2 linked regions of the Methylocaldum szegediense genome follow. The main gene of each other region encodes a partner of the protein of the gene in region 2 in a complex. Links are inferred from orthologs where the notes say so. Each region holds a gene or a part of one and is shown on either strand. Other genes may lie near its edges.

Region 1 (5,596 bases), 3.0 Mb from region 2 along the record:
TACGGCGGCTGCCCTAGACCATCCGACCTTATATCAGACCCAACTGAGAACCGCTTACCGACCGGAATCCTTCATTGGCGACAGACAGAACATTGTTTAAAGGGTCAAATGCCTAATAGGGCGATTTGACCAAAACAGACGAAAACAGCAGGGTTTTTTTCGCTCGACCCATGACGAGCGAGTATCAGGTTACCTGAAGAAAACGGAAATCCCTCCTCTTGATCGAGGCAGGAGTCTCTTTCGGCGTCAAGGCTTGGTTTTTCAGCGCATTAGGCGCATTTACGTCAATTAAGAACCCAATTTTGACTGATAGAAACAAGGCTACTGTATGAAACCGCTTTTCCGCTTCTTCGGGGAACCGCTAAAGGATCAGCCGAATGAGAAGAATGTTAATCAACGCTACCCAACCCGAGGAACTTCGGGTTGCTCTGGTAGACGGACAAAAACTTTACGATTTTGATATAGAAATTCCTTCCAAAGAACAGAAGAAAGCCAATATCTACAAAGGTATCATCACACGAATCGAACCCAGTCTCGAGGCAGCTTTCGTCAATTACGGCGCGGAGCGTCACGGCTTTTTGCCATTCAAAGAAATCACACCAAATTATTTCGGTCACGCCGTGGATGAGGAGTTCTCCCGGCGCGATATCAAGGATTTAATCAAGGAAGGTCAGGAAGTCATTGTTCAGGTCGAGAAGGAGGAGCGCGGAAGCAAAGGCGCGGCATTAACAACGTATATCAGTTTGGCTGGGAGTTACTTGGTCCTGATGCCAAATAACCCGCGTGCCGGCGGCATTTCTCGACGTATCGAGGGCGACATTCGGTCTGACATGCGAGAGGTCATGAGCCAGCTCGAAATTCCGGAAGGGATGGGACTGATTGTTCGAACCGCTGGCGGCGGTAAATCGGCCGAAGAGCTGCAATGGGATCTCAATTATCTCTTGCAACTTTGGGAGGCAATCGACCGCTCAGCAAAGGAAAAGCCGGCGCCTTTCCTGATCTTTCAGGAGAGCAATGTGATCATTCGCGCACTGAGGGACCACCTCCGCAGCGACATCGACGAGATCCTGATCGATGATGTTGGCACTTTCAAGCTGGTACGCAGCTTCTTACAACAGGTCATGCCGCAGTTCATCCAAAAGGCAAAACTGTATCAAGATCCGGTTCCGCTATTTAGTCGTTATCAGATTGAAAGCCAAATCGAAACCGCTTACAGCCGCGAAGTCCCCCTGCCATCCGGCGGAGCCATTGTCATTGATCACAGCGAAGCACTGACTGCGATCGATATCAACTCCGCTCGCGCAACTAAAGGCGGCGATATCGAAGAAACTGCTCTGAACACGAACTTGGAAGCTGCCGATGAAATTGCGCGCCAACTCAGACTTCGAGACTTGGGCGGTTTGTTTGTCATCGACTTCATCGATATGATGGCGGCGCGCAATCAGCGCGCTGTAGAAAACCGGCTGCGCGAAGCCATCAAAGCGGATCGCGCGCGAGTTCAAATCGGCCGAATTTCCCGCTTCGGCTTGCTGGAAATGTCTCGCCAGCGGCTCCGCCCGTCGTTGGGCGAGTCTAGTCTACTCACCTGTCCGCGGTGCAACGGGCAAGGTTCCGTGCGAAGCGTACAATCGCTGGCTCTCTCGGTGCTGCGGATCATCGAAGAAGAGGCGATGAAAAAAAATACCGAGAAGGTTATCGCTCATTTACCGATCGACTCTGCTACGTACTTGCTTAACGAAAAACGCTCGGCTATCGCGGATATCGAAAAGCGCCACCAAGTCAGCGTTATCGTAGTGCCCAGCAAGCACCTGGAAACGCCGGCGTACGAAATCCAGCGTGTGCGAAGCACCGGCACGGAAGAGGAAAGCGACCGAAAACCCAGTTATCAGATGTTCCGCTCGGCTGAACCCGAGCTCCCCCGATTTACGAGGGAATCCGCATCGGTCAGCCCTGAGCCGGCCGTCAAGGAATTTCTACCTACCCACCCTGCACCAATCTCTGGAGCCAGCAAACAGGCTGCAGGAGGCTTCATCAAACGATTTTGGTCTATTTTGACCGGAAGCAAGATCGACGAAGAAACGGAGAGAGCAAGCCAAAAGCCTAGATCAACATCTTTGCAGGCGGCTCAGCCGCAGCCTTATCGACCCGCCGAGGTCAAGGAACGCCAACATTTCATTGGTGGAGAAATCCTTGAACCGCGAGAGCCTGAAACTCGCACGATTGTTCCGGAGAAACAGGAGTCCAGCAACGGCGACAACCGAATCCGAGATCAGTCAAGGCGCGCGGGATCACGGAGAAGGCGCTCTAGAAGGGGCGAATCTGGCTTAGCACGCGATGGCCAACCAAGTCAGTCCCGAGACTTTGTCCCGGAGAGGGCCGAGGAAGACCTTCTGCGGATGGAGGAGAGCCTGACGATTAGTCATGAATCGACAAATGAAGAATCGCCCCAAGCCATAATGGCCGTGCCAACGCCCAGCGATGAGACTTCAACCGTGGATGAACTGACCGGCACGTCGCACGAACGCGAGGAAAATTCCGAAGCGCCAATCATCTACCTGCCACGGTCTATAGCACCAGAAGAAAATCTAGCCGAGCGGGAAGACGCTAGGTCAATCCACATGCCTGCCATCGGAACCGTTGAGCTCGAGTCCGTTTCGGAGAACAAAGAAGAAATCGAAGCGGAAAATTCGAATCCCGAAGTCAGAAAATCACCTCGCCGGTCTTTAGCCAGACGTCGGGGGCGCGGCAGACGGGACAGGAGATTTGGCGTCAAGCGTATTGAATCTGGTGAAGGACTAGAAGATGCCACGGCGCCTCAGGACGATCACCATGAAACAAGCGAGAATTTATCGGCAACCGACGACAACCGCTATTCCGACGGGTACCAGCCAACTGAAGAGAGCAGAACCACGGCCACCGTCATCGTACCTGACAATTCAAGTGTGGAAAACGGCACGGAGTTAGATTGACCTTAGGGAACAAAATAAACGCTGGCGGAATGTCGCGCAGTTCAACCGCGCGACATTCCGCCCATGCAACTTGCAGTCAGCATCAAAGCGGCCGGCGTGGTTTATACCTCATGCTCGGAGTGCGTGTGCGTAGACTGTTCTCCTCTGAGCCCTTAGGCGGGCGTGTCCTGAGCTTAAAGTCAATGGGTTCAGGATAAGCCCGTTGACGGCCTTCTTTTTTGCCACTACTGAGATCAAACTCTTGACCGAAGTTGGACCGCACTTACACCTCCAACTCGCTCTGTAAGTGACTGTCCAACATCTCCTCGGCATGCGCTAAAGTTTGCTCCGTTACCCGGATTCCACCGAGCATACGTGCAATCTCGCGCTTTCTGTCCTCACGAGACAATTTTCGGACGATCGATCGCGTGATGCCGTCAGCGTTAACCTTTTCCACTAATAAATGGCAATGGCCTTGAGCCGCCACCTGAGGCAGATGGGTCACGCAGAATACCTGCCTCCCCAGAGCGAGCGCGCGCAACTTTTGACCGACAATCTCGGCTACTCGTCCGCCGATTCCCGTATCGACCTCATCAAATATCAGGCTTGGAACGGTCTTAGAATCCGTCGCCGCCACCTGAATGGCTAAACTGATGCGTGACAACTCGCCGCCAGACGCGACTTTGGCTAAAGGACGCGGCGGCAAGCCCGGATTGGCGCTTACCAGAAACTCTGCATGATCCCACCCGAGGGGTGTTGGTTCTTTCGCGCTCTCGGTTCTTACTTCCACCACAAATTGGCCTTGTGGCATACCCAATTCCTGGATCACCTCGGAAATACGCGACTGCAATGTACAGGCAGCGGCTTTTCGGCGTTCGGATAATGCGTCGGCGACTTTCTGATAATCTGCGAGAATCCGCTGAAGCTCCGATTCTAAGGCTTCGATTCTTTCAGATTCATGCACAATACTGCTTAACTCAGAGCGTAAGGAATCGAGCCGTTCAGGCAATTCTTCCGGCCGCACTTGGTGTTTTCGGGCAAGACTATGGATATCGCCGAGGCGTCGTTCTAGCCAATCGAGACGCCCGGGGTCCGTTTCGACTCGATCGAGCTGACGACGAAGCTGCAACGCCGCTTCCTTGACATACACTTGCGCTTCATTTAGGAGAGCCGTCGTTCCTTCCATTTCAGGGGCCAGTCGGCTTAAGTCCGATAAGGCATGGATGGCTTGCGCCAATTGCGCGTTGACCGAGCGGCTCTCGTCTTCGTAGAGAAGGTCGAGCTGTGCCTGACCGGTGCTGAGGATTTTGCCGACATTGGCAAGTAAGGTATGCTCTTCGATCAGCGCCCCATAGTCGAGGCCAGCAATGTCATGCTGTTCCAGTTCCTCGATTTGGTACCGCAACAACTCTTCCCGCGCAGCTTGATCCCGAGCAGAACCGGTGAGTGTATCCAGCTCTGCCCGAACGCGCCGCCAATGCTCATAAAGATCGCCCGCCCGCATCAGCAGCGCTTCGTTCCCAGCTGCCTCGTCCAATAACCGGCGTTGTTCCGCCGCCTTTAGAAGATGCACATGAGCATGCTGACCGTGTATCTCAACCAGATTGGAGCCTAATTCCTGAAGGGCTTGCAAGGTCACCGGGCGACCATTGACGAACGCCTTAGAGCGGCCGTCCTGACCGATTACCCGCCGAATCAGACACTCACCGTCCTCTAATAATTCATTTTTCTCTAGCCAACGAAGCGCATCGGGCGCGTCATCCAGAGCAAACGAAACATTGATTTCGGCACGGGCCGCTCCGGGGCGAACAAACCCGGAGTCGGCGCGATCACCCAAAGCCAGTCCGAGCGCAGTCAATAATATTGATTTTCCGGCTCCTGTTTCGCCGGTCAGCACAGTGAAGCCCTGCTCGAATTCAATTTCGAGCAATCTGACAATAGCCAAATCTCGGATGCTGAGATGGACGAGCATAGTCAGCTTCGATAACCGGAACTCCAGTTGAGCTTGGCTCTCAGGATCTCGAAAAAATCGTAATCCAGCGGATGAAGGATGCGAAAAGCCTCGGGTTCCCTTCGAATCTCAATCCGATCCTCGAGTTCCACACCGGGAATCGACACATTGTCGCAAACGACCTGCACTTTAAACTGCTTGCCGGGCCTGAACGCAATCTCAACGACACTCTCATCAGCCACAACAATCGGGCGATTCGTTAAGGTATGCGGGTTAATTGGCGCCAATACGATCGCTTTAAGTGTAGGATGCAGAATCGGCCCTCCAGCCGAGAGCGCGTAAGCGGTAGACCCTGTAGGAGTCGATACGATTAGCCCGTCCGAGCGTTGTGAATTCAGAAAGACACCGTTAATCGACGTCTCGATTTCAATCATGCTGGCAGCGTTCCAGCTATGGACGACCACTTCATTGACCGCAGTCTGCTCGTGAATTACGCGATCGCCGCGCCAAATCTTCGCCCGAAGCAGGAAGCGTTCGTCGGCGCTGTAGCGGCCCTCAAGAATTTCATCCAGCTTGGCACACGCGTCGGACGGAGAAATATCCACAAGAAATCCGAGTCGCCCAAGATTGATTCCGATCAGTGGAATATTGAACTTCACCAGCACACGCGCAGCCGATAACAGTGTGCCATCACCCC
Region 2 (4,514 bases):
CAGTAGGAGACTTAGATGCCGTGACCGCACCGGGCGTCCTGCAGAAATATCGGGGACGGGTTCTGCTAATCACTACCGGTGCCTGCGCCATTCACTGCCGTTATTGCTTTAGGCGAAACTTTCCCTATGACGCCAATATGATCAGCAAACGACAGGAACAGGACGCACTCGATGCCATTCGCGCCGACCGAAGCATCCGTGAGGTAATTCTTAGCGGAGGTGACCCCTTGGTCCTGAGCGATGAGCGTTTAGCCCGGCTGATCGAACAAATCGGAGCGATACCGCATATCCGACGACTTCGGATTCATACCCGCCTTCCCATTGTTCTACCAAGCCGCGTTACGGCAGAGCTCATAGCCGCGCTGACGGAAACACGCCTGAAAAGCGTTGTCGTCATTCATGCCAATCACGCGAACGAGTTCGACCGCGACGTCAGCGAGGCGCTGGCCGCCTTTCAAAAAGCGCGCATTTGCCTACTCAATCAGACCGTATTATTGAAAGGCGTGAACGATGATGCCGAAATCCTTATTCGTTTGAGCGAAACGCTCTTCGAAAATGGCGTAATACCCTATTACCTACACCTACTAGACAAGGCGCGGGGAACCCAGCACTTCGATCTAACCACCGACAAAGCGTTGGCGATTTACCAAGCGATGAGAGAAACGTTGCCCGGTTATTTGCTTCCCAAACTCGTTCGGGAGGAGGCGGGCCGACCGTACAAAACGCCGGTCGGATAGAATCAGATGTGTGAACCTTCTGGAACAGCCACCAGCGGAGCCGGAACCCCGCCGGATCGATCGGATGTGGCTCAATCGACGGCCTTCATGCTGAGACGAACTCGTCCTTGACGGTCGATTTCGAGGACCTTGACCTTGACGACATCGCCTTCGGCCAGCTTATCGCTGACCTTCTCTACGCGCTCGTCCGAAATCTGGGAGATGTGGACTAAGCCGTCCTTACCCGGGAGAATCGTCACGAATGCACCAAAATCCATCAGCCGTGCGACGCGCCCTTCGTACACTTTTCCGACTTCGACTTCCGCCGTGATCGCCTCGATGCGACGGCGTGCTTCCATTCCGGCTTCCTTGTCAACCGACGCCACCCTGACGACACCGTCGTCGCTGATGTCGATACTCGCGCCCGTTTCCTCGGTGATGGCGCGAATCGTTGCCCCACCTTTGCCGATGACATCGCGAATCTTACTCGGGTCGATGGTAAAGCTCATGATGCGCGGAGCGTAATCCGACATCTCCTTGCGCGGTGTCGGCAATACTTCAGCCATCTTCTCGAGAATATGGAGACGTCCCTCTTTAGCCTGCGCGAGTGCCTGCCGCATGATCTCCGGGGTGATCCCGTCGATTTTGATATCCATTTGCAGCGCGGTTATGCCATCTCTGGAACCGGCAACTTTGAAGTCCATATCGCCCAGGTGGTCCTCGTCACCCATAATGTCCGAAAGCACTGCGAAACGATCACCCTCCTTGATTAACCCCATCGCGATTCCGGCTACCGGTGCCTTGGTTGGTACGCCCGCATCCATCAGAGCCAGGCTGGTTCCGCAAACCGACGCCATGGAACTCGATCCATTGGATTCGGTAATCTCCGAGACCACTCGAATGACGTACGGAAACTCCTCAGGGCTCGGCATCACCGCCTGCACGCCGCGCTTCGCTAATCTCCCATGCCCGATTTCGCGTCGCTTAGGAGCGCCGATTGGGCCGATCTCTCCCACGCAAAAAGGCGGGAAATTATAATGCAGCATGAAGGATTCCTTATATTCTCCTTCGATTGCATCGATCAATTGCGCATCGCGTCCGGTACCCAGAGTGGCGACCACCAAAGCCTGAGTTTCGCCCCGGGTGAACAATGCGGAACCATGTGTGCGCGGCAACACGCCCGTACGTATATGAATCGGCCGTATAGTCGTCAAATCCCGTCCGTCGATACGTTTGGATTCATTCAGAATCCGCCAGCGCACGATATCGGATTCCAGTTTCTCCAAAGCGCTTCGAACCGCACTTTCGGTGTATTTCCCGTCTTCCGTCAGAGCCTCGACGGTGGCCTTCCGAATTTCCTTCAGCCTCTGCTGGCGAGTCAGCTTTTCCGCGATTTGATAAGCCTCACCGAGTTGGTCCGATGCCCAATCCTTCACGGCCTGATACACAACCTCGTTGGCAACCGGCGGCTCCCAGTTCCAAGGCGTTACGCCCACGATCTCGGCCAGCTCATGGATCGCCTTGATGGCTACCTGCATGTGTTCGTGGCCGAACAACACGGCATCGAGCATGACGTCTTCCGAAAGCATGGCAGCTTCGGATTCGACCATCAGAACCGCCTTCTCCGTACCGGCGACCACCAGATCAAGCTTGGACTTCTTGAGAGCGGAGGCGGGAGGACTGAGGACGAGTTGGCCATCGATGTGGCCGACGCGCGCCGCGCCAATCGGTCCCCGGAAAGGCATGCCGGAAAGTACCAGGGCTGCGGAAGCGCCCAACATGGAAGGAATGTCTGGATCAACTTCCGGATTCAAGGAAAGAACTGTGGCGACGACCTGAACCTCGTTGGTGAATCCCTCCGGAAAAAGCGGGCGAATTGGCCGGTCGATCAATCGTGCGGTTAGGGTTTCCTTCTCGCTCGGCCGACCTTCACGCTTGAAAAATCCGCCGGGAATGCGGCCTGCCGCATAGGCCTTTTCCTGATAATTTACGGTCAATGGGAAGAAGTCTGTCTCAGGCGACGCCTCTTTCTCGCCCACCACAGTGACCAGGACCACCGTTCCTGCCATATCCACCAATACGGCGGCGTCCGTTTGTCGTGCAATTTCTCCGGTTTCAAAGGTAACCAGATATTCGCCGTACTTAAACTGTTTCCGAATCGGATTCACATTACTACCTGCACCGGGTGGACAACTATTTACGCAACCCCAATCGCTCGATCAAGGCCCGATAGCGCTCGGAATCCTTCTTTTTCAAATAATCCAACAACTTACGGCGTCGGTTGACCAAGCGCAACAAGCCACGGCGTGAATGGTGATCTTTCTTGTGCTTGATGAAGTGAGGGGTGAGGTGATTGATTCGAGCAGTGAGGAGTGCCACTTGAACTTCCGGTGAACCGGTATCATTCGGCCCACGCTGATACTCCTGCATAACAGCGCGCTTATCTGCTGCTTCAAAAGCCACTTCTTGTCTCCTAAATACGTTTAACTCAACAAACACGCAATTGTAACGGTAGCCCTGTATGCGTTTCAATCACAAAGCCACCGGTCTTGACACGAGGCACGTTCCCAAAATCTCCTAATGAATCAACTCCCGAGACGCGTCCCGAGCCACCTTGACCAAACGACGAGGGGCTACCCTTCCGTCGTCAAGAATCTCGCCCACTCCCATGAACACGGACGGTTTTGCATATAATCTGACCCATCCTTGAAGCGGGGCATTCGGAACCAGAACCGCTTGTCCCCTCCGTACATAAAAGCCCAGTTCCTCGCTTAACCTCACCGCTGGCAAATCGACGACGATACGATCCATCGGCAGAACCAATTTCAACAATTCGTCGGCGTTCAGTGATTCCATGTAGGACAGCGTATAAGCGTCGGCAACCGATAAACCGCCCACACCAGTACGTCTCAGCACCTCGACATGGCCACCGCAGCCGAGCGATTTACCAATATCCTCGGCAAGGGTGCGAATATAAGTACCTTTTGAGCATGCAACGTCCAGGTCCAGACTCGTCGAATCGAAGTTCACAAGCTTCAGCTCAGAAATGGTCACACGACGGGCTTCTCGCTCCACTTCGATTCCCTGACGAGCCAAATCATACAGGCGTCGACCTTGGTGCTTCAGCGCTGAATACATAGGCGGAATCTGAAGAATCTCACCGCGAAAACGCGTGAGCGCCTGTTCGATCACCCTCTCGTCCAAAGGCGGAACCGGGCAAGTCTCGACAATCTCGCCCTCGGAATCACCGGTAAGCGTCGTTACTCCCAGCCGCACCCGGACCCTATAGCGTTTGTCCGTATTCAGGAGGAATCCTGATAATTTCGTTGCTTCACCAAGACAAATCGGGAGCAAACCACTGGCGAGCGGATCCAGGCTGCCGGTATGACCGGCTTTTCGGGCCTTCAAAAGCCGTTTGACCTTTTGCAGCGCCGCATTCGACGTCATACCTGCGGTTTTGTCCAACAGCAAAACCCCGTTAATGGAGTACAAATCGCTGCGACGGCTCATGAATCTCCTATTCACTCCTCGCTTTTCGACTCTGCGCGCAGCTGATTCAGCAGCGCATCAATACGCATGCCCCGTTCGATTGAATCATCGAACACAAAACGGATCTCCGGCATGTTACGGATGTGAAGGCGCTTACTCAGCTCACGACGGAGCATCGGAGCCTTCGCCGATAGCAGTGACAGACATGTTTCGACCGGCTCCGTAGCTCCCAGAAAGGTTACGAAAACTTTGGCCACCGCCAGATCCCGACTGACTTCGGCATCGCTCACCGTAACCATTCCGAGGCGC

Evidence for each region. Proteins that work in one complex are often made in the same cells at the same time.
Region 1: the proteins of pnp (region 2) and QEN43_RS14855 are in contact, whole or in part, in a cryo-EM structure (PDB 9QH0), measured with the Escherichia coli proteins. The link is inferred for Methylocaldum szegediense from one-to-one orthologs.

The regions. Positions count from the first base shown.
Region 1 is NZ_OX458333.1:3,456,574-3,462,169, reverse strand. What follows is about bases 1-3,173. They hold QEN43_RS14855 (Rne/Rng family ribonuclease), read left to right. Parts: upstream 1-377; coding sequence 378-2,969; downstream 2,970-3,173. In the rest of the region: DNA repair protein RecN, read right to left, coding at 3,232-4,920; QEN43_RS14845 (NAD(+) kinase), read right to left, coding at 4,923-5,596. UniProt on the Escherichia coli protein: Endoribonuclease that plays a central role in RNA processing and decay. Required for the maturation of 5S and 16S rRNAs and the majority of tRNAs. Also involved in the degradation of most mRNAs.
Region 2 is NZ_OX458333.1:458,465-462,978, reverse strand. The notes cover bases 347-3,280. They hold pnp (polyribonucleotide nucleotidyltransferase), read right to left. Parts: upstream 2,885-3,280; coding sequence 809-2,884; downstream 347-808. Other genes in these bases: rpsO (30S ribosomal protein S15), read right to left, coding at 2,910-3,179; epmB (EF-P beta-lysylation protein EpmB), read left to right, coding at 347-737. In the rest of the region: more of epmB, read left to right, coding at 1-346; tRNA pseudouridine(55) synthase TruB, read right to left, coding at 3,294-4,226; 30S ribosome-binding factor RbfA, read right to left, coding at 4,238-4,514. UniProt on the Escherichia coli protein: Involved in mRNA degradation. Catalyzes the phosphorolysis of single-stranded polyribonucleotides processively in the 3'- to 5'-direction. Also involved, along with RNase II, in tRNA processing.